Regions from separate parts of the Kocuria sp. HSID17590 genome, predicted to be linked through region 1. Evidence: predicted binding sites of a transcription regulator. Region 1 holds the regulator's gene; each other region holds the start of a gene.
The links. Region 1 encodes HrcA, which represses chaperone genes, less so after heat shock. Its sites were predicted from a motif close to TTNGCACTCGNNNNNNNCGAGTGCNAA; they were not measured.

Region 1 (5,843 bases):
AGGTGGGTGACGCCGAGGTCGTCCAGCGTGATGGTGGCACCGGACTGGGTTCCGGGGACCACGTCCACGCTGCGCGTGCCGTCGAAAGTTTCCAGCGTCACGGTGGTGCCGAGTGCCGCGGCGGTCATGGGGATCCGCAGCCGCGCGTGCAGGTCGTCGCCCTCGCGCACGAACGTGGGGTCCGGGTCCACCTTCAGCTCCACGAAGAGGTCGCCGTTGGGTCCGCCGGCCGTGCCGGCCTCGCCCTGACCGCCCAGGCGGATCCGGTTGCCGGACTGGATGCCGGCGGGGATCTTCACCGTGAGGGGGCGGCGGTCGCGCACGCGGCCCTCGCCGTAGCACTCGTGGCACGGGTGCTCGATCACGGTGCCGAAGCCGTTGCACTGCGAGCAGGGCGCCTGCGTGGTGACCATGCCCAGGATGGACTGCCGCTGGTACTGCATGTGGCCGGAGCCGTGGCACATGGTGCACGTGGTGGGGCTCGTGCCGGGCTGGCAGCACGTCCCCTCGCACGTGGGGCACGTGACCGCGGTGTCGACGGTGATGTCCTTCTCCACTCCGAAAACGGCGTCCTTCAGGGAGATGCGCACGTTGATCAGGGCGTCCTGGCCCTGTCGCGTGCGGGACTGGGGGCCCCGCTGGCCGCCGGAGCCCGCGCCCTGGAAGAACGTCTCAAAGATGTCCGAGAAGCCGAACCCGCTGCCGGGGAAGCCTCCGCCGAAGCCGGTGTCCGTGCCGTTCTCGTTGCCCGTGGCGTCGTACACGCGGCGCTTGTCCGGGTCCGACAGGACGTCGTTGGCGTGCGAGACGCGCTTGAACTCCTCGGCCGCCTCCGGCGAGGGGTTCACGTCCGGGTGCAGCTTGCGGGCCTTCTTGCGATAGGCGCGCTTGATCTCTTCGGCGCTGGCGTCACGGCTCACGCCGAGGGTTTCGTAGTGATCGCTCACGATGTCGTCGCTTCTGCTTTCGTCTCTGGGTCGGTGGTCTGTGCCGGGGCGGCGCCGGGTGGCGCGTCAGTCCCCGAGGTTCTTGGAGAGGTAGCGGGCCACGGCACGCACGGAGGCCATGGTGGTGGGGTAGTCCATGCGCGTGGGGCCCACGACGCCCACCTTGGAGGCGTCCTGCGGGCCGTAGCCGGTGGCCACCACGGCCGCCTCGGCCAGCGGGTCGTCGTACTGCTCGGAGCCGATCCGTACCGCGACGCCGCGCTCGTCCTGCTGCATCTCGGACAACAATCGCAGCAGTGTCACTTGTTCCTCAAGCGCCTCGAGCACCGGGGAGATGCTCTGGGGGAAGTCCCCGCTGAAGCGGGCGAGGTTGGCGGTGCCCGCCCTCACGAGGCGCTGGTCGTCCGAGGCGGCGGCCAGCACTGCCACGGTGTCGGCGACGGCGAGCGCGGCCTCGCGGACCGGGTCTTCCACGGTCTCGGGGAGCTCGGCGACCGCGGCCGGCACGGTCTCCAGTGCCTGACCCAGCACGCGCGCCAGGACGGCGGCGCGCAGCTCGAGCAGGGCGTCCTCGGCAACGGGCGCGGTGAGGGCAACCGTGCGCTGCACCACGCGGCCGCTCGTGGGGATGAGCACCACGAGCAGCGTGTTTCCGCCGACGTCCACGAGCTCCACGTGGCGCACCGTGATCCCGGTGCGCACCGGGTACTGGATGACGGCCACCTGGTGGGTCAGCTGGGCCAGCAGGCGCACGGTGCGCTCCATGGCATCGTCGATGTCGTGGGCGCCGTCCAGGAAGACCTGAACGGCACGGCGCTGCGCAGGCGTGAGGGGCTGCAGCGCGGCGATCTGGCCCACGAACACCCGGTAGCCGCGGTCCGTGGGGATCCGACCTGAACTGGTGTGGGGTGCCACGATGAGACCGTCCTCCTCGAGGGCGGCCATGTCGTTGCGCACGGTGGCGGAGGAGACGGGCAGCCGGTGGCGCTCCACGAGCGCCTTGGAGCCCACGGGCTCGCGGGAGTGGACGTAGTCCTCCACGATGGCCTGCAGGATCTTCGCCCTGCGCGGATGCTCCATGTCTCCCACCTCCCGCTCGCGGATGTCCTCGGGCGCCCGTGCGGCACCCGGTGAACCGGGCCGCGACCAATTTTGGCACTCGAATCGGCACAGTGCTAATTCCGTGAGTCTAGTGGCCCTGCCGCGGACCGGTCCTTTGGTACGCTCGCGGCTGATTCGTCACCCGCGAGCGAGGAGCACCCCCGTGAACACACCCGGCTGGGGCTGGGGCCCGCAGGACCTCGGCAGCCCCGAGGTCTCCCGCCGCTCCCCCGCGGCCCGCGGGCTGCCCGTGGAGTCCGGCATGGTGCTCGAGGACGTCGAGAGCGGGTGGGTGGGCGCCGTGGTGAGCGTGGAGGTCGTGGGCGGCATGCGCGTCGTGGGCCTGGAGGACCGCCACGGCCGAGTCAAGGCCTTCCCCCTCGGTCCCGGTTTCCTGCTTGACGGCGAGCCCGTCCGCCTCACCCCGCCCGCACCTCGCAGTGTCCCGAGCGGGCCCAGAATTACGCGCTCCGGCTCGGTGGCCGTGGAGAACCTGCGCGCCTCGGTGGCCAAGGAGTCCCGCGTGTGGGTCGAGGGCTACCACGACGCCGAGCTCGTGGCGAAGGTCTGGGGCCACGACCTCGCAGTCGAGGGGATCGTCGTGGAGCCGCTGCACGGCATCGACGACCTCCCCGCGGCCATCGCGGAGTTCCACCCCGGCCCGGGCCGTCGTCTCGGGATCCTCGTGGACCACCTGGTCAGCGGGTCCAAGGAGTCGCGGATCGCGGATCGGGCGCTGTCTGTGCCGGGTGCGCGGGGCAACGTGCAGATCCTGGGCCACCCCTACGTGGACATTTGGCAGGCGGTGAAGCCTGCAGCCCTGGGCATCCCCGCGTGGCCCGTGATCCCTCGCGGTGTGGACTGGAAGACCGGGATGGCCAAGGCCCTCGGCATGCCCCACCGCACTCCCCAGGACGTGGGGCGGGCGTGGCAGGCGATCCTCGCCCGCGTGGACAGCTACTCGGACCTGGAGCCCGCACTGCTGGGCCGGGTCGAGGAGCTCATCGACTTCCTCACCGCACCGGACGGCTACTGAGGGGTTTTGGCACGTGGGGCGCCGGATGTGCCGTGTGGGACCCGTTGTCCCGGCCGACGCGGTTGGCGCGGTGGCCCCGGGCTGCCGGTGGCGCGGCGGCGTCGTCCGACATATCCAGGCTCACACGTGATTCCAGACGCACCCCGGTCCGTTTCCAGGAGCGCACCGTAGAATAGGGGGCACCGGGACTCCGATCCACCCCGGTTCGGCTACCGCCCCTGAAAGGGACACCCACCCGTGACTGACGCTGCTCCCACCCCCGCTGCCCCCGCCGCCCGCGCCGCGGGTGAGACCCCGTTCGAGGCCGTGCCCGCCGAGGCCCAGCCCCTGGACGTGAACCAGGACCGCCAGTGGGCCACCGTCGCGCACCTGGGCGGCGTGGTCGGCGCGCTGCCCAGCTACGTGATCCACCGGGTGTTCGGGGACCGCGGCCCGTTCACCGCGCAGGAGTCCCGGGAGGCGCTGAACTTCACGCTGCTGCCGAGTGTCGTGGTGCTGGCAGGCATCGCGCTCTCTCTCGTACCCGTGATCGGCTGGATCTTCTCCGTGGTCGCCGCCGTGACCTGGCTGTGGCTGGCCATCGCCTCCGTGGTCGCGGGCGTGAAGGTCAACCGCGGCGAGCCGCACCAGTATCGCGGCAACACACACCTCTACGACCGGCTCACCACGTCCCGCGGCTGACGCCCGCGCCCACGACTCGCCTCGGGCCGCTCACCAGTCGAGCAGCCGGCGCGTCACGGCATCGGCCATCAGCCGCCCCGCATCCGTGAGCACGGCCGTGCCCCGCACCGCGGCGGCACCGTCCAGCCAGCCGTCGGCGATCAGCCCGGCCACCGCTTTCCGGCCCTCCGGCTGCAGCTGCGCGGTCTCCAGACCGTCGCGGATCCGGATGCCGAGCATCACGTCCTCCACGTAGCGCGTCTGCGCGTCCAGCGTCTCCCGGCCCGCCGCGGGTGAGACGCCCTGGCGGACCTTGTTCGTGTAGGGCAGGGGGTGCTTGAGGTTCCACCACCGCACGCCGTCGCTGTGGGAGTGCGCTCCGGGGCCGATGCCCCACCAGTCCTGGTTGCGCCAGTAGGCGAGGTTGTGCGCGCTGCGGTTCTCCAGCGCGCTGCGCCCGTGGGCGTCCCGGGACCAGTTGGAGACCTCGTACCACTCGAAACCCGCTTCGCGGAGCATCGCGTCCGCCAGCGTGTACTTCTCCGCCTGGTCGTCCGGATCCACCCGGGGGACCTCGCCCCGGCGCATCTGCGCGGCGAGCTTTGTGCCGTCCTCGATGATCAGCGAGTACGCGGACACGTGGTCCGAGTCCATCTCCAGGGCGGCCTCCAGCGAGGTCCGCCAGTCGGCCACGCTCTCCCCCGGGGTGCCGTAGATCAGGTCCACGCTCGTGCCCAGCCCGCGCTCCTTCGCCCAGCCGACGGCGCGCGGCACGTTTGCCGGCGTGTGCGTGCGTTCGAGCACCCTCAGCACGTGCGGCACGGCGGACTGCATGCCGAAGGACACGCGGGTCACACCGGCCTCGGCCAGCACGTCGAAGGTCTCCGCCGTGACGGAGTCCGGGTTGGCCTCCACGGTCACCTCGGCGTCCGGTGCGAGCCCGAAGCTCTGACGGGCCTGGCCGAGCATGTTCGCGAGCTCCCGGGCTGGGAGCAGCGTGGGGGTGCCCCCGCCGAAGAACACGCTGTGCAGGGCCCGCGGGGGCGCCCCGGCGGCGTCGAGCACTGAACGGGCGAAACGGACCTCTGCCGCGGCGTCGCGGTGGTAGTCGTCCCGGGAGACCCCGTCCCCCAGCTGCTCCATGGTGTAGGTGTTGAAGTCGCAGTAGCCGCAGCGCACCGCGCAGAACGGAACGTGGACGTAGAGGCTCAGGGTGCGGTCCGCGGCGCGGGCCACCGCGCTCGCGGGGAGGGCGCCGTCCGACGGTGCGGGGTCCCCCTCCGGCTGGGCGGGCATTACTTCTTCTTGTCCTTCCCGTTGTCCTCGTCCGAGGACAGCGCGGCCACGAAGGCCTCCTGCGGGACCTCCACGCGGCCGACCATCTTCATGCGCTTCTTGCCCTCCTTCTGCTTCTCGAGCAGCTTGCGCTTGCGGGAGATGTCGCCGCCGTAGCACTTGGAGAGCACGTCCTTGCGGATCGCGCGGATGTTCTCGCGCGCGATGATGCGCGAGCCGATGGCCGCCTGGATGGGGACCTCGTACTGCTGGCGCGGGATCAGCTTCTGCAGCTTGCCCGTCATCAGCACACCGTAGGAGTAGGCCTTGTCCTTGTGGGTGATGGCGCTGAACGCGTCCACCTGTTCACCCTGCAGCAGGATGTCCACCTTCACGAGGTCCGCGGCCTGCTCCCCGTCCGCCTTCCAGTCCAGGGACGCGTAGCCGCGGGTCTTGGACTTGAGCTGGTCGAAGAAGTCGAAGACGATCTCCGCGAGCGGCAACCGGTAGCGCAGCTCCACGCGGTCCTCGGACAGGTAGTCCATGCCCTTCATCTCACCGCGCTTGGACTGGGAGAGCTCCATGACCGCGCCGATGAACTCCGAGGGCACAAGGATCGTCGCGGAGACCATGGGCTCGCGGATCTCCAGGATCCGACCCTCCGGGAACTCGGACGGGTTGGTGACCTCCACCTCGGAGTGGTCCTCGAGCGTCACGTTGTAGGACACGGACGGTGCGGTGGAGATCAGGTCCAGGTTGAACTCGCGCTCCAGACGGTCGCGGGTGATCTCCAGGTGCAGCAGTCCCAGGAAGCCGCAGCGGAA
Region 2 (5,843 bases), on a different contig from region 1:
GTAGCGGCCCAGCGCCAGGGGTCGCCCGCCCTCGAGCTTGCGGACGAACGAGAGGGTCATGAAGAACGCGGAGATGAACAGGAAGATGTCCACACCGCCGGAGACCCGGCCCATGAACACGTGGTAGAGCACCACCAGCAGGACCGCGACGGCGCGCAGCCCCTGCACCTCCGGGCGGAACCCGGAGTAGCGCTGCGCCCGTTGCGCGGCGGAGGATCCGGCAGTCCACGGGGGTTGCTCCCCCACCGTGAGCGGGGATGAACCGGCAACGGGATCCGAGGCTGGGGGAATGCGCATCTGGTCAGCCTAAACGCAGGGCGGCGTGCCGATCACATCGCCCGGTTCCGTCCCGACCCCTCCCGGGAGTGAGCAGTGCGCACGGCCTGCGGGGTGAGCCGCCCGGTTGCACGGGGCAGAGGTCGGGCACCGTCGCCGGTCGTTCAGCGTGCCCGGGCCGGAGTCCGGACGGCGGACGGGAGCTCAGTCCTCGTCGTCGTCCTTCTTCTCCGCCACGAGCGTCTCGGTGGTGAGCACGAGCGCGGCGATGGACGCCGCGTTCTGCAGGGCCGAGCGCGTGACCTTGACGGGGTCGATGATGCCCGCGGACAGCAGGTTCTCGTACTCCCCGGTCAGCGCGTTGTAGCCGTTGCCCGGCTCCATGTCCGCGACGCGGGCGGCCACGACGTTGCCGTCCTGGCCCGCGTTCTCCGCGATCCAGCGCAGCGGCTGGACCAGGGCGCGGCGCACGATGTTCACGGCGGTGGCGGCGTCCCCGGTGAGGCCGAGATCCGTGCCGTCGAGCGTCTTGGAGGCGTGGACCAGGGCGGAGCCGCCGCCAGCCACGATGCCCTCTTCGAGCGCGGCACGCGTGGAGGACACCGCGTCCTCGATGCGGTGCTTGCGCTCCTTCTGCTCCACCTCGGTGGCGGCACCGACCTTGATCACGGAGATGCCGCCGGCCAGGCGCGCGAGGCGCTCCTGGAGCTTCTCGCGGTCCCACTCGGAGTCCGTGCGGGCGATCTCCGCGCGGATCTCGGCCACGCGGTCCGCGACGGCCTCCGAGGAGCCGGCACCGTCCACCAGCGTGGTCTGGTTCTTGGTGACAGTGATGCGGCGCGCGCTGCCCAGCTGGGACAGGTCCACGCCGTCGAGGGAGATGCCGAGCTCCGGGGTGATCACGGTGGCGTCCGTGAGCACCGCGAGGTCCTGCATGATCGCCTTGCGGCGGTCGCCGAACCCGGGGGCCTTCAGCGCCACGACGTCGAGCGTGCCGCGCAGCTTGTTGACCACCAGTGTGGACAGGGCCTCGCCCTCGACGTCCTCCGCGATGATCGTCAGCGGCTTCTTGGCCTGCAGCACCTTCTCCAGCACCGGCATGAGGTCCTGGATGGCGGAGATCTTGCCCTGGTACAGCAGCACGTACGTGTCGTCCAGGACGGCTTCCTGGCGCTCCTGGTCCGTGATGAAGGACGGGGAGAGGTAGCCCTTGTCGAACTGCATGCCCTCGGTGACGTCCAGCTCCACCTCGGTGGAGGAGCCGTCCTCGATGGTGATCACGCCGTCCGTGCCCACGGTCTCGAAGGCGCGCGCGATCAGCTCGCCGATCTCCTCGGACTGCGCGGAGATCGCGGCCACGTGGGCCACGTCCTTGCCCTCGACCGGACGGGCGTTGTCGAGCAGGCGCTCGGACACCGCGGCCACCGCGGCCTCGACGCCGCGCTTGATGTCGCCCGGGGCGGCACCGGCGGCCACGTTGCGCAGACCCTCCTTGACGATGGCCTGGGCCAGCACGGTGGCGGTGGTGGTGCCGTCGCCGGCGACGTCGTTGGTCTTGGTGGCGACCTCCTTGGCCAGCTGCGCGCCGAGGTTCTCGTACGGGTCCTCGAGCTCCACCTCACGGGCGATGGTCACGCCGTCGTTGGTGATGGTGGGCGCGCCCCACTTCTTGTCGAGGACGACGTTGCGGCCACGGGGGCCGAGGGTGACCTTGACGGTGTCCGCGAGGCGGTTGACTCCGGCCTCGAGCGCTTTGCGAGCGGTGTCGTTGAACACCAACTGCTTGGGCATGTGTGCTCCTTGGGAGAAAGAGGGAGAGGAAATGACGGCGCGGTGCCCGCGCTGCCCGTGCGGGCGGAGGCTCGGGCACCGCGCTCGAAAGACGTGGGGTGGTTACTTCTCGATGACGGCCAGCACGTCGCGCGCCGGGAGCACGAGGTACTCCTCGCCGTTGTACTTGACCTCGGTTCCGCCGTACTTGGAGAAGATGACCAGGTCACCCTCGTTGACGTCCACGGGGATGCGGTTGCCCTTGTCGTCCACGCGGCCCGGGCCCACGGCCAGGACGGTGCCCTCCTGGGGCTTCTCCTTGGCGGTGTCCGGGATGACCAGACCGGAAGCGGTGGTCTGTTCAGCGGCCAGCGGCTGAACCACGATGCGATCCTCGAGGGGCTTGATGGAGACCGACACGATCTCTCCCTTTCTTCTAGGCGTGTGAGACGGTGTGCGCCCGCGCAGTGCCGTGGGGTCCCACGGCCGCGAGCGCCACAGGCCAGTTGGCGTGCCAACCGTCGTCGCGGTGCCGATTGAGCGCCTGGCCTTTAGCACCCTCGCTACGAGAGTGCCAAGAATCACTGTAGGGAGGCCGCCCGCGCCCGGTCAAGGCGGCGCCGCACCGCTCCCCTGTGGGCTGAAAGCTGGCCGACGACGCCGCCCGCGCGGTCGCGCGCACGGGTCTCAGTAGTAGACGGCGAGCCTGCCGTTGGGCCCGTCGTGGCACGTCACCGGGGTCTCGAAGACCCGGGTGAGGGTCTCGTCCGTCATGATCTCCTCGGGCGTCCCGAATTCCACGACCTTGCCCTCCTTCACGGCGCAGATCCAGTCCGAGTAGTGGCTCGCGAAGTTGATGTCGTGCAGCACGATCAGCACGGTGCGTCCCAGCTCGTCCGCCACGCGGCGCAGGTGGTGCATCATGTGCACCGAGTGGCGCATGTCCAGGTTGTTGAGCGGTTCGTCGAGCAGCAGGTAGTCGGTCTCCTGGCACAGCACCATGGCCACGTAGGCGCGCTGGCGCTGGCCGCCGGAGAGCTGGTCGAGGTAGCGGTTCTGCAGGGAGCCGAGGTCGAAGAACTCGATGGACTCGGAGATGATCCGCTCGTCCTCCCGGTTGATCCGCCCCCGCGTGTAGGGGAAGCGCCCGAGCGCCACCAGCTGGCGGACCGTCAGGCGCGCGGTGAAGTGGTTCTCCTGGCGCAGGGTGGAGACCACCGTGGCCAGCTTGCGCGGGTGCGTCGTCGTCACGTCGTGACCGCCGATCACCACGGTCCCGGCGTCCGGGCCCAGCAGCCGGCCCATCATCGTCAGCAGCGTGGACTTGCCCGCCCCGTTGGGCCCCACCAGCGCGGTGACTCCCCCGGTCGGGATCTCGAGGTCCACCGGCCCGATGGACGTCCCCGATCCGTAGTCCTTGAACAGCTTGCCCAGCTGGATCACAGCCGACCCCTCCTCAGGATCACCACGAGGAACACCGTGCCACCCACCAGTTCGATGATGATGGACACCGCCCCCTCCGCGTAGAACACGTTCTTCAACAGGAAATAGGCGCCCGAGAGCACTGCGAAGCCGATCAGCGCGGCCATGGGGAACACGTACCGGTGGTCGTAGGTCTCCGAGAACTGGTACGCGAGGATCGCCACCAGGAAGCCCAGGAACGTCATGGGCCCGATCAGGGACGTGGAGACGGCCATCAGGATGGAGATCCAGAACAGCGTGGTCATCAGTTCCCTGCGGTGCTTCAGGCCGAGGTTCGTGGAGACGTCCCTGCCCAGCGACAGGATGTTGAGCTTGCGCGAGTGCAGGTACAGGGCCACGGTCGCCAGGGCGCACAGGGGCACGGCGAGCGGGAAGTAGCTCGCGTCTGCGTTGGACACCGAGCCGAACAGCCGCGCGCTGAGCACGTCGAAGTCGCTCGGGGTGAGCAGCCGCTGCATGAACGTGGAGACGGAGCCCAGGCCACCGCCCAGCACGATGCCGATCAGCAGCATGATCTGCACGTTGCCGTACTTTCCGGAGAGCAGCCAGCCGTAGAGTCCCAGCGCGAAGAGCACCATGAGGCCCACCTGCACCGCGTACTGCGGCAGGCCCTGGATCGCGGTGACGCCGACGGCGCCCAGGAAGTAGACGGCGGAGGTCTGAATCAGGACGTAGAGGGACTCGAAGCCCATGATCGACGGCGTGATGATCCGGTTGTTCGCTGCCGTCTGGAACGCCACGGTGGCCATGGCCTGGCTCACCGCCACGATCGCGATCACCACGACGCTCGTGGCACGGGACTCGGCGATGCGCCAGAAGCCCCTGGTGCCGAACGGCAGGGGGTTGTCCCACGCGAGGATTCCGAGGCAGAAGGCCAGCCCCACGAGCAGCAGGCAGACCAGGACGATCCAGTAGCGCCGCCGGTGGGCCGGGGAGGTGAAGGCCGCGGAGCCCTCGCGGGCGGGGTCGTGGCGCGGTGCGGGGGTCACCGCGGCGTCGTGCGTGGCGGTGTCAGGCATGGCGGCGGCTCCGGAGCAGCAGGGCGATGAACACCGCGGCACCCACGACCCCCAGGATCAGGGAGACGGGCACCTCGAACGGCATGATGATGGTGCGCCCGATCAGGTCGCACACCGTGACCAGGCCCACGCCCAGAAGACACACCCACGGGAGGTTGGAGCGCAGATCGTCGCCGCGGAACAGCGAGACGACGTTGGGGACGATCAGCCCCAGGAACGGCAGGTTGCCCACCACCACGGTGACCACGCCGGTGGCCACGGCCACGAGGCCCGTGCCGATGAGGATGGTGCGGTTGTAGTTCAGCCCCACGTTGGTGGCGATGTCCTCACCGAGCCCGGCCACCGTGAGCCGGTCCGCGGTGACGAACACCAGCACCGCCACGACGGCGACGATCCACAGTGTCTCGTACTGGCCCTTGAGCACAGAGGTGAAGCTGCCCGCGAACCAGACACCCAGGTTCTGCAGCCGGTCCGTGACCAGCGCCAGGTAGGTGGAGACGGACCCGACCACCGCGCCGAGCATGATGCCCACGATCGGCACGATCAGGGAGGAGCGCAGGGTGACCCGGCGCAGGAACGCGAAGAAGACCATGGTGCCCAGGAACGCGGCGATGATCGCCCCGACCATGCGCACGGTCAGGGACGCGTCCGGGAAGAGGATCATCATGACCAGCAGCCCCAGCCCGGCCCACTCGGTGGTGCCCGTGGTCGTGGGCTCCACGAACCGGTTCTGGGTCAGCAGCTGCATCACCAGTCCGGACATGGCCATGGCCGCGCCGGCCAGGACGAGGGCGATCGTGCGCGGGATGCGGGTCAGCGCGAGGAAACGGCTGCCGCCACCCCCGTCGCCGAGGTCCGCGACCCCCGTGAAGATCGAGAGAACGAGCAGCCCCGCCACCACGAGCAGCGCCAACCAGAACTTCCAGTCGCGCAGCACCCCCGGGGCGGCGGTCGTGCGTCGGGCCGTGGAGACCATCACCTGTGCGCTTTCCTCACTCGTGGCGGTGCCCCGCGAGGACGTTCCCGCGGGGCACCGTTGACGACATTCCTGGGCGGAGTGCGGTCAGTTCTTCTGGCTCTCCAGCTTGTCGGCGATCTCGTTGAGGATCTCCGTGTAGGTCTGGATGCCCTCGTTCGTGTAGCTGTCCTCCGGCAGGTGCACGATGTTGCCGTTCTTCACGGCGGGGACGTCCTTCAGGGCCTCGGACTTCTCGATCACCTCGGACGCGGGAGTGGCGTCCTTCGAGGAGCTGATGGCCGCGTCACGGTCCATCACGATGATCAGCTCGGGCTTCG
Region 3 (5,843 bases), on a different contig from region 1:
TTCACCGAGACGTCCGCGCCCAGGGAACCGGCCATGCGGGCCACCCACAGCCCCTGCCCGCCCGGGTGCATGTGCACGTCCGACTCGTGGGCGCTGCGGTTGCGGTACGCGGCGGGCTCCGTGATCTCCGTGATCAGCAGCGGGGTGGGCACCAGGACGGAGAGGCGCGGTGCGGCGCCGGAACGGGTATCGGTCACGCACGAAAGCTACCGCACGCGGTCCCTGGTGAACAGCACACCGAGGTGCCACCATGGTGGGATGAATTCCACCGCACCGGTCCGCATCGTGGAGGGCCAGGCCGCCAGCGAGCACACCCTGGCGGCCCTGGGCGCGTACTTCAGCGAGCTCGACCACCGCATCGACGGCGGGTTCGACCCCGAGCTCACCGAGGTGACCGGCCCCGAGGACGTCACCCCGCCCCACGGGGACTTCTTCCTGATGACCGACCTGGTCACGGGCGAGGTGATCGCGTGCGGCGCGGTCCGCAGGATCGACGACGACCGGGTAGAGCTGCGCCGGATCTGGGTGGCGCCGGAGCACCGCGGCCGGGGCCACGCCCGCACCCTGGTCCGGGCGCTCGAGAACAAGGTGCGCTCCTTCGGCGCCAGCACCGCGGTGGTCTCCCTGAACCCCGAGATGACCGAGGGCATCGCGATGTTCCGCAACCGCGGCTACGAACCGGTGGAGTCCTTCCACCGGGACACCACCGCTTCGGTGTTCCTGGGGCGGGTGCTCTAGGGCGGAGGTGGCCCGTGTGGCCGCTCAAGGGCGTGACGTCCGACCCGGGGGTGGCCATAGTGGGACTCGCGAGGAGCACCAGCTCCGAGAAGTAGGCCAGGCAGTCATCCGCACCGTTCGACGAGCCTGGCTCGCGCTTATAACAGGTCAGGTCAGCTCCACCACGTCAGCCACCAGCGGAGCGGCCAATCCCGTCCAGCGGCCACGCTTCTGGTAGCACCACGCCACGGCATCGGACACCCAGAGCAGTGTCTCTTCGTGCGCCCTGGGAAAGTCGTAGCGCGGTCGGTTCTCGGAGGACTGGAGCGCCTGCCCGATGATCTTCTTGTCGTGGGCATACGAAGACTCGTCCTTTTCCACGCTCAAGTGGTCCGCGCCGCTGGCCGCAGCATCTCGCGCGAGGGCCCCCAGACACAGCGGCCTGGCTTCCTTGTCTCTGAGCCCTCGCGCCACGTACACGTTCACCACGGTGTCGAGGGCGGAGAACTCCTTCAGCAGCTTCTTGCGGCGGTCATCGCGTTCATCGGTGAAATGGATCCTCTTCGGACCAGGCAGCGCCAAGGACCGAACAGCCTTTCGGGCGCGGTTCACGTCTCCGGCGGCAACCGCACTTGCCGCCACGTAGTAGCCGCCCACTTTGGACTCATCAACAAAGACGTGGGAGTAGAGCTCGTACCGGGCCCTTCGTGAAGCGTACTGCGGGGCGCGACACCGATGACTGCCGAGAAAACCCTTGGTTCGAGCTGAGGGGAGATGGTCCCGATGCACGGGAACCGGAGTTCACGCTTCGCGTCACCTCAGTCCCGCGCCTCCCGCGTCCTCTTGTCGTTCGCCTTCCCGATGGCCTCCACCAGCTCGTCCTTGGTCATGCCCGAACGGCCCTGGACGTCCAGCTCCTGGGCGATCTCGTAGAGGTGCTCCTTGGAGGCGTTCGCGTCCACGCCGCCGGCGGTGTCCTCCTCGTTGGACCCACCCTTTTCCGCGCTGGCGTCCGACGGGCCGTTCTCCTCCTTGGGCTCCCAGTGGCCCCCCACCTTCTCGTGGGTGTGCTTCACCGCGGCCCACGCCGTGCGGGCCGCGCGGGACTCCTCCTGGTACTCCTCCTGTGCGGAGTCGTACGCCTGCGCGAACGTGTCCTGCGCCTTCTCGTCGGAGCGGCGCAGCGTGGACGGAATCTCGTCCTGCCGCGCGCGGCCGTTCTTCTTCGCCTTCGGCACGGTGTCCTCCTGCTGTCGGGGATGTCTCCGGTGCTTCGATTCTAGGAACGACGACGCCGCCCGCCCCACCCTTTCGGGCCCGTCACCTCCCGAGACGGCCGGGCGAGGGTCCGTGGAAGCACCGCCGCTCGCCTTGAGCATGGTCCGCTCAAGATAGGTGCCGGAACCCTTGGCACTCTGCTGTACCGAGTGCTATATTCTTCGTAGTTGAGTCAGTGGGACTCAAGAAACGTGACAGCGCCGGATCCGGACACCAGCGGCCGAGCGCTCCACGGAGGTCACGCACACGGAAGGAATGACTGTCATGGCTACTTTCGATCCGTTCACCGAGGTCCAGAACTTCGCCAACCAGGTCCTCTCCACCCGCAACGGCCTGGAGCAGATGCCCATGGACCTGTTCCGCCGGGGCTCCAACTACTACCTCGCCGCAGACCTCCCGGGCATCGACCCCACCAGCGTGGACGTGGACGTGGACGGCCAGCTGCTGACCATCCGCGCGCAGCGCCGCCTGCCCTCCGCGGAGAAGGACACCAAGTGGATCGTGCGCGAGCGCCGCAACCACTCCTTCGTCCGCCAGCTGAACCTGGGCCAGGGCATCGACACGGAGAACATCACCGCCGCGTACGACAACGGCGTGCTCACCGTGACCATCCCCGTGTCCCCTAAGTCCCAGCCGCGCAAGATCCAGGTGGCCACGGGCCAGAACCAGGACAGCGTGGTGCTGGAGAACGGCCAGCAGGAGCAGAAGACCGAGTCCTCCGAGGACTCGGAGAGCTGAGCGCCCCGGCATCACCCGGGATGCACTGAGTGAGCCACGAGGGCCCGCGGGATCTCCCGCGGGCCCTCGTGCATGCCCGACGGGGATTCCACGCACGGGGCCCCGTAGCGTCCGCCCCACCGCGTGAGGAGCCGCCGACGCGGCGTCGCGATGTCCGGTCCTCCTCCGGGACCGCCCGCGACGGCGCGCGCGGCGTCGCCCATGCTGTGCGGCGGTGCGCGGTGGTGCGCGGCTCAGCCCGCGAAGAAGAACCGGGTGAGGTGGAAGAACACCGGTGCCGCGAAGATCAGGGAGTCCATCCGGTCCAGGATCCCGCCGTGACCCGGGATGAGGGCGCCGAAGTCCTTGATGCCGCGGTCCCGTTTGAGGCTGCTCATCACGAGCCCGCCCAGGAAGCCCAGCAGGCAGGAGACCAGGGCCAGCACCCCGGCCTGCCACGGGGTGAACGGGGTCAGCCACCACAGCGCGGCGCCCAGGGCCGTGGCGGAGAGGACCCCGCCCACGAAGCCCTCCCACGTCTTGTTGGGACTCACGGTGGGCGCGATCCGGTGCCGGCCCATGGTCTTGCCCCAGAGGTACTGCAGGACGTCCGAGCCCTGCACCACCACCGCGAGGAACAGCAGCAGTGCCCCCGCCTCCACGCCACCAGACCCCACGGCGGAACCGTCCGCCGCGGCCTTGCCGTGATGGATGGCCACGGGCAGCTGCAGCACGGCCGGGAGGTAGCTCAGGGCGTAGACGCACACCATGAGACCCCACTGGCTCAGGGCGGCCCGGTGCAGGAAGGACTCCGTGCGCCCGGACAGCGCGAGCAGCACGGGCAGGAACAGGAACGCGTACACCGGGATGAAGATGGCGAACATCCCGTACCAGTGCTCCCACACGAACCAGAAGTGCAGCGGGGCCAGGACCACCAGGATCCACGTCAGCACCCGGTGGTCCCGCTCCCCGGGCGGCAGCAGGTTGGCGAACTCCCGCAGGGCCAGCAGGGACAGGGCGAGGAACAGCAGCACCACGGCGGTCTCCCCCAGCGCCAGGCTGCCCACGAGCACCGCCACCATGATCCACCACGCGAAGATCCGCTGCCGCACGTTCAGCAGCGTGGCTCGCAGCCCCTCCGACGCCGTGCGCCGGTACATCAGCTCCGCCACCACGGTGGCCAGCACCAGGAACCCCAGCAGTCCGGAGAGGAACCACCACGTGGGCCCGCCCAGCAGTCCGATCACCATGACGGCCTACCCCTTCTCCCGCAGTTCGCGCGCCACGGCCCGCAGCCGGGTGGCCACGGTCAGCGCGCACCCCAGCACCACGAGCACGAGCGTGACCCACAGGACGGTCCCGCGCGGCCACCCCCACCACGGCTCGGTGACGCTCAGCAGGATCCCTGCCATGAGCAGCCACATGCGCCGCTGCTTGGGCAGCACCCCGCCGAACTGCTGCGCGCACCCCGCGCTCACACCCAGGGTGCGCACGTAAGCGGTGAGCACCGCGAGGCTCCCAGCCAGCCACCCAAGGGCTGCACCGCCCGCTACGGACGACGCCGCCCAGCCGGCCCCCGCGAGCAGCGCCAGGTCCGAGATCCGGTCCGGCACCTCGTTGTAGAGCTCCCCCGTGGGGGTGCGAAGCCCGCCCTCCACGGCGAGCATCCCGTCGAACATGTTGCACAGCAGACGCAGGGGGATGCAGAGCGCGGCGAGGACGAGAGAGAGGGCGCGGGCGGCATCGTCCGCGTGGACCGAGACCACCAGGCACCCGCAGCCCACCAGGGAGACGAGCACCGAGGCCACCGAGATGTGGTTGGGGCGCAGGCCCGCGCGCTGCAGGGCACCCGCGATGGCGGTGGCCCACCCGGCGGAACGCTGCGGGATGGGCCTGCGCAGGGGATCGGTGGTGGCCATGCGGCGTCTCCTCGGGCCGTGGGGACTGTGGATCTGCGCCAACAGTGGCACACCCGCGGGCCCGTGGTGGTTGGATGTCCACAACCGCGCCACCTCGATCCCACCGGGAGACCACCGTGCACAGCAGCACCTTTGAAGAGCCCGCACCACCTTGGCCCTCGCGCCAGGCACGGCTGACCTGCGGAGACGGGCCGCGCGCCGTCCCGGGAGCCGCCGTGACGCACCGTGCGCGCCCCCGGAGCGGAGGAGCACGGTGAGCGCGCTGCGTGACCACGCCGTAGCCGGGCTGTGGGGGTTCGCCGAGGCCACTGCGTTCTTCGTGGTCCCGGACGTGTGGCTCTCCGCGGTCGCCCTCCGGAACCTGCCCCGCGGGCTCACGGGCGCGGCGTCGGCCACCGCGGGCGCGCTGGTGGGCGGCGCCGTGGTGCACCGCTGGGGCGCGCGTGCCACCGGGGACGACTCCGCCAGGATGCTCGCCCGGATCCCCGCGGTCTCCCCCGCCATGGTCGAGCGCGTGGAGCGGGAGATGGCCGCGCGGGGGTTCACGGCCGTGCTCCTGGGCCCGCTGCGGGGCACCCCCTACAAGCTCTACGCCCGCACCGCCGGACTGCGCGGAGACCCGCTGCCCCGGTTCCTCGCGTGGTCCGTGCCCGCGCGGACCCCGCGCTTCGTGGTGGTCACGGCCGCGGTCGGCGGGATCTCCGCCCTGCACGGCCGGCTCTGGCCGCACGCCCCCGAGCGGGTGCGGTGGGCGATCTTCGGCACCGGATGGACCGCGTTCTACGCGTGGTACTTCCGCACGGTGGGCAGGGACTGAGAACGGGCCCCGGACACCGACCGCAACGGTCGGCACCCGGGGCCCGTCGAGCCGGCGCGAGGGACGCTCAGCGGCCCATCCAGCGCACCACGCGGTCGAGGTCCTCGGTGGCGCGCTCGGACCACACCATCAGCGCGTACACGTGGGGCCCGCCCTCGCACACCACGGTGGTGGTGTCCACGCCTGCGCGGACCAGGTCCGTGACGAACTCCATGGTGTCCGGGTAGAGCATGTCCCGGTCCCCCTGCAGCACGAACGTGCGCGGCAGCCCGTGGACGTCCCCGAACGCGGGGCTCACCGCGGGATCCGTGACCTCACGGGTGCCCGCCCACCAGCGGGCCGCGGCGCGCGGGCCCTCGGTGTCCAGCATGTGGTCCACAGAGCGGTACTGCTCG

Region 2: a site for HrcA is predicted at 2,598-2,624, ahead of groES (co-chaperone GroES). Genes of this name have one in related genera too.
Region 3: a site for HrcA is predicted at 2,125-2,151, ahead of D8M39_RS09210 (Hsp20/alpha crystallin family protein). Genes of this name have one in related genera too.

What each region holds. Positions count from the first base shown of each region.
Region 1 covers NZ_RBMB01000017.1:17,925-23,767, reverse strand. Annotated here, with positions in the region: gene dnaJ (molecular chaperone DnaJ) at 1-947, opposite strand, end outside; gene hrcA (heat-inducible transcriptional repressor HrcA) at 1,014-2,027, opposite strand; gene D8M39_RS07450 (DUF3097 family protein) at 2,212-3,084, shown strand; gene D8M39_RS07445 (DUF4870 domain-containing protein) at 3,322-3,765, shown strand; gene hemW (radical SAM family heme chaperone HemW) at 3,796-5,040, opposite strand; gene lepA (translation elongation factor 4) at 5,040-5,843, opposite strand, start outside.
Region 2 covers NZ_RBMB01000006.1:98,521-104,363, forward strand. Annotated here, with positions in the region: gene D8M39_RS03405 (acyltransferase family protein) at 1-297, opposite strand, end outside; gene groL (chaperonin GroEL) at 481-2,067, opposite strand; gene groES (co-chaperone GroES) at 2,170-2,466, opposite strand; gene D8M39_RS03420 (ABC transporter ATP-binding protein) at 2,734-3,489, opposite strand; gene D8M39_RS03425 (iron chelate uptake ABC transporter family permease subunit) at 3,486-4,547, opposite strand; gene D8M39_RS03430 (ABC transporter permease) at 4,540-5,523, opposite strand; gene D8M39_RS03435 (siderophore ABC transporter substrate-binding protein) at 5,611-5,843, opposite strand, start outside.
Region 3 covers NZ_RBMB01000022.1:54,467-60,309, forward strand. Annotated here, with positions in the region: gene D8M39_RS09190 (1-phosphofructokinase family hexose kinase) at 1-197, opposite strand, end outside; gene D8M39_RS09195 (GNAT family N-acetyltransferase) at 259-738, shown strand; gene D8M39_RS09200 (hypothetical protein) at 886-1,374, opposite strand; gene D8M39_RS09205 (ChaB family protein) at 1,536-1,955, opposite strand; gene D8M39_RS09210 (Hsp20/alpha crystallin family protein) at 2,260-2,733, shown strand; gene D8M39_RS09215 (phosphatidate cytidylyltransferase) at 2,967-3,962, opposite strand; gene D8M39_RS09220 (CDP-alcohol phosphatidyltransferase family protein) at 3,969-4,631, opposite strand; gene D8M39_RS09225 (hypothetical protein) at 4,885-5,448, shown strand; partial or broken gene D8M39_RS09230 (alpha/beta hydrolase) at 5,516-5,843, opposite strand, start outside.